Regions from separate parts of the Mumia sp. zg.B53 genome, predicted to be linked through region 2. Evidence: predicted binding sites of a transcription regulator. Region 2 holds the regulator's gene; the other holds the start of a gene.

Region 1 (2,386 bases), on a different contig from region 2:
GCGACCGCGGACTCCGCCTCGCGGGTGCTCCATCCGAGCCCGACCAGGGCGGCGTGCACCTGAGGACGCCAGTCCGCGTCGGCGGGCGTCGAGGCAGGTGCGGTCGCGGTCGCCTGGGAGACAGCCGCCGCAGCACCGAGACGGTCCTTGAGCTCGAGCACGATCCGCTGGGCTCCCTTGCGCCCGATGCCGGGGACCTTCGTGAGCGCGACGAGGTTCTCCTCGGCGACCGCACGGCGCAGACCCTCGGGGCCGAGGACCGCGATGATCGCCTGCGCGACCTTGGGGCCCACGCCGCTGGCGGTCTGAGCGAGCTCGAAGGTGTCACGCTCGTCGTCGTCGGCGAAGCCGTACAGCGTCATCGAGTCCTCGCGCACCACGAGGCTGGTCGAGACCTGCGCCTGCTCACCGTGCCGGAGGTCGGCCAGCGTGCCCGGCGTGCACTGCACGAGCATCCCGACCCCGCCGACGTCGAGGACGGCGGAGTCGAGGGCGGTCGAGGCGACGGTGCCGCGGACGAAGGCGATCATCGAGGCTTCCTCTCGGGGAATCTGGGGTTGGTGCGCGCAGCGCCTGGGATGCGGGAACGGATGGGCTCGGCGGCCGTCCGCATCGGACCTGACGGGCGTGCCGCGGCGGCGAGGGCGTCGTCGAGCCGGCTGACCGACGTGCCGCGCCAGACGTGGCAGATCGCGAGGGCGAGCGCGTCGGCGGCGTCGGCGGGGCGCGGCGCCTCGACCAGGCCGAGGATCCGCTTGACCATCGCCGTGACCTGCGCCTTGTCGGCGCGACCGTTGCCGGTGACCGCCGCCTTGACCTCGCTCGGGGTGTGGAGGACGACGGGGAGGCCGTGGCGGGCTGCGACGACCATCGCGACCCCGCTGGCCTGGGCGGTGCCCATGACGGTCGAGACGTTGTTCTGGCTGAAGACACGCTCGATCGCGACCACGTCCGGCCGGTGCGTGGCGATGGCTTCGGCCAGGCCGCGTTCGATCGCGAGGAGCCGGTGGGCGACGTCGTCGGCGGCCGGCGTACGGATCACCCCCACCGAGACCGCCCGCAGAGCGCCCCCCACGCGTCCGTCGACCACGCCGACCCCGCACCGCGTCAGGCCGGGGTCGACTCCGAGAACACGCATCGCGCCGGCGGTCATGCCACCTCGCGGAGGACCCGCAGCGAACACATGTTCGACACCCTAGTCGCACGACGGACGAGTGTGGCGGCGACGCGCCGAGGACCCGTACGAACGACGAGGCCCCTCCACGGCGTACGTGGAGGGGCTTCGTGTCGTAACCTCCACGGCGTACGTGGAGGAGACTTGCGCCGAGCGCGGCGGCTACTTCTTGAAGGCGTCCTTGACGTTGTCGCCGGCCTTCTTGAAGTCGGCCTTGCTCTGGTCGGCCTTGCCCTCGGACTCCTGCGACGTGTCGCCGCGGAGCTTGCCGGAGGCCTCCTTGGCCTTGCCCTCGACGTCCTCGGCCAGGTGCTTCAGCTTGTCATCCAGACCCATCGCACTCACTCCTCGAGATCGGGTTCGGGTGTACCCCGACCCTAGGACGGATCGAGCGCGGGCGCAGATCGCCGTGGCGCGCGCAGACCCATCACCCCGAGCCCGAGTTATCCCCCAGGTGGGGCGACTGCATCGGGTGCCCCCACCCGCCGGTGGTGCCAGGCCCAGGCGGCGGCGCGTACGGAGCCTGCGATGCGTCGTCGCTGGTGCTCACCGTCAGGGGCAGCGCGTACACCGCGTCGCCCAGCTCTCTCATCCGGGCCTTCGACGTCGCGCGTCCCGGGGCCGGCTCGACGTGCACGACGACCCCGCCGCGGGTGACCACGAGAGGGCGCCGGCCCACCTCGGCCGTCGGTGCGACTCCCTCGCCCGCCAGCTCGCGCATCCACGGGAGCGGGTCGGGGAGAGTGCCTCGCCGACGTCGCGCGATCCGCCACATGATCCCGCCGGGCCTCAGGATGTCCATGGCCCATCCTGGCACGCCGGCAGCTCGGGCAGGCGGGTTCGCCGCGCGCCTTCCGCCCGGCACGGGAGAATCCCTCCGCCCCGAGCCGGGCAGAAGGTGGAGCGGCGTGTCAGCCGACCTGCGCCATGACCTCGTCGGAGGCGTCGAAGTTGGCGAACACGTTCTGGACGTCGTCACAGTCCTCGAGGGCGTCGATGAGCCGGAGGACCTTGCCGGCCGCGTCGGCGTCGACCTCGACGGTCATGGAGGGCACGAACGACGACTCGGCGGAGTCGTAGTCGATCCCGGCGTCCTGGAGAGCCGTGCGCACCGCGACCACGTCGCCGGCCTCGCTGATCACCTCGAACGAGCCGTCGTGGTCGTTGACGTCCTCGGCGCCCGCGTCGAGCACCACCTCGAGGACGTCGTCC
Region 2 (2,386 bases):
GAACCGACCACGGCGGGTCAGGCGGTAGCCCGATCGACCGCGGGTGCGGTCGGCCGGCTGCTGCCGACGAGGCCGAGGCCCGGGCCGCGGGCCTGGTCGCGGAGCGGACCGACGGTCGCCGCGCATCCCCCGGCCCGCCGGGTGCCGCTCGATGCAGCGCATCAGCGGCGTGTCGATCGCGACGACGGTGCGGTCGGCGACGGGACGCTCGAGGGTGCTGCGGACGGTGCTCATCGTGTCCTCCATCTCTCGGACTCGTACGGTCTGCCGACCGAAGCGAGGCGGCGGATCAGCTCGTGCATCCGGACCGGAAACCGAGCGGGTTGCCGAACGTGCGTTCGATCGAACATGTGTACGAACCTAATCACACCGACCGACAGAATTGGAAGGACCGTTCGAACATGCTTTCGACGTGTCCGCCAGATGGGCGCCTGAGGACGACTTCATCACGACACGCCGACACGATCGAACATATGTTTGATCACACCGGCGCCGCGGTCTAGTGTCAGGGCCATGACGAAGGCCGAGGTTTCCGAGCTCCCCGACGGACCGCCGGACGCGAGCGGGCTGACTCCGCGTCAGCGCCGCGTCCTCGAGATCATCCGCGAGTCGCTCGAGCAACGCGGCTATCCGCCGAGCATGCGCGAGATCGGCGCGGCCGTCGGTCTCGCCAGCGTCTCCTCCGTCGCTCACCAGCTCAAGGTGCTCGAGCGCAACGGCTTCGTCCGCCGCGACCCCAACCGCCCCCGCGCGATCGAGGTCTTCCTGCCCGACATCCTCGCGGCGCGCCGGTCGATCGGTGACGCGGTCGACTTCGGCTTCGACGAGACGGGCGCGGGCGACTCCCGCCCGGAGCCCGCCTTCGTCCCCATGGTCGGCCGGATCGCCGCCGGCGGCCCGATCCTCGCCGAGGAGCGCGTCGAGGAGGTCATGCCCCTCCCCCGCACGCTGGTCGGCGAGGGCACGCTCTTCATGCTCGAGGTGCGCGGCGACTCGATGGTCGAGGCGGCGATCTGCGACGGAGACTACGTCGTGATCCGGCAGCAGCCGACCGCGGAGAACGGCGAGATCGTCGCCGCCCTTCTCGACGGAGAGGCCACCGTCAAGACGCTCCAGCGCAAGGACGGCAAGGTCTGGCTCCTGCCGCACAACCCGGCGTACGACCCGATCGACGGCACCGACGCCACCATCCTCGGCAAGGTCACGACAGTCATGCGGCGGGTCTGACCCGCGCAGGCGAGACCGTCAGCGGCTGCGGCACTCAGGACGCTCCGGCGTCCAGGCGCCGCAGCGCGCCGAGCACGAGCTCGCGGTCGACCGTACGCCACATCGGCGGCATCGAGGACGCCAAGAAGCTGCCGTACCGCGCGGTGGCCAGTCGTGAGTCGAGCACGGCGACGACGCCCTTGTCGTCGGCGCGTCGGATCAGGCGCCCCGACCCCTGCGCCAGCAGGAGCGCGGCGTGGGTCGCGGCGACCTGCATAAAGCCGTTGCCGCCGTGCCGCTCCACGAGCCGCTGCCTCGCGCTCATCAACGGGTCGTCCGGGCGGGGGAACGGGATGCGGTCGATGATCACCAGCTGGCACGTCTCCCCCGGCAGGTCGATCCCCTGCCACAGGCTGAGCGTGCCGAACAGGCACGTGCGCGGGTCCTCCACGAACCGCCTCGCCAGCTCGGGGAGCTGCGCGTCACCCTGACACAGAACCTCGACGTCGGGCATCCGCTCGCGCACGGCCTCGGTAGCCGCCTCCGCGCCGCGCCGCGACGAGAACAGCCCGAGCGTGCGCCCACCGGCGGCTCGCACCAGATCGACGATCTCGTCCAGGGCCGCGGCACCCATCCCGTCGCGTCCCGGCGGAGGGAGATGCCGCGCGACGTAGAGCATGCCTTGCTTGGCGTAGTCGAACGGCGACCCGACGTCGATCGCACGCCAGGCGTACGACGCCGGTGACCCGTCGCCGTCATCGTCCCCGCCGCTGTCACCGCGACCGCCGGACGCGCCCTCCTCCGTACGGTCGGACGCCCACAGCCCGACGCTGCGCGCCACCGGGTCGAATCCGCCGCCGAGCTTGAGCGTCGCACTCGTCAGCACGACGGTGTTCTCGGCGAACAGCTTGTCGCGGAGCGTGAGCGCGACGTCGACAGGCGCGATCCGCAGCTCGTTGCCACCCCGGGCACCCTCCCGCTCGGCCATCCACAGCACGTCGGCCTCGGAGGCCGCGGCCATCCGCTCGGCGACCTTGCGCACGTCGTCGACCATCGCCTTCGCCTGCTGCCGGGCGGCGTCACCGTCGCCGGAGTCCTTGGGCTCCTTCGGCATCGCCGAGTGACAGTCCCGGGCGGCGTCGCGCACGAGGCTCAGCGCGTCGGCCAGCTGGTCCGACGG

The links. Region 2 encodes LexA, which represses DNA repair genes until DNA is damaged. Its sites were predicted from a motif close to TCGAACANNTGTTCGA; they were not measured.
Region 1: ruvC (crossover junction endodeoxyribonuclease RuvC) is a predicted target of LexA. The motif match lies at 1,176-1,191, and genes of this name have one in related genera.

Annotation. Positions count from the first base shown of each region.
Region 1 covers NZ_JAHWCK010000006.1:265,141-267,526, reverse strand. Annotated here, with positions in the region: gene ruvA (Holliday junction branch migration protein RuvA) at 1-530, opposite strand, end outside; gene ruvC (crossover junction endodeoxyribonuclease RuvC) at 527-1,138, opposite strand; gene KV102_RS18380 (CsbD family protein) at 1,337-1,510, opposite strand; gene KV102_RS18375 (hypothetical protein) at 1,602-1,976, opposite strand; gene KV102_RS18370 (YebC/PmpR family DNA-binding transcriptional regulator) at 2,086-2,386, opposite strand, start outside.
Region 2 covers NZ_JAHWCK010000005.1:222,775-225,160, reverse strand. Annotated here, with positions in the region: gene KV102_RS17085 (hypothetical protein) at 1-234, opposite strand, end outside; gene lexA (transcriptional repressor LexA) at 514-1,227, shown strand; gene KV102_RS17075 (ATP-dependent DNA helicase) at 1,262-2,386, opposite strand, start outside.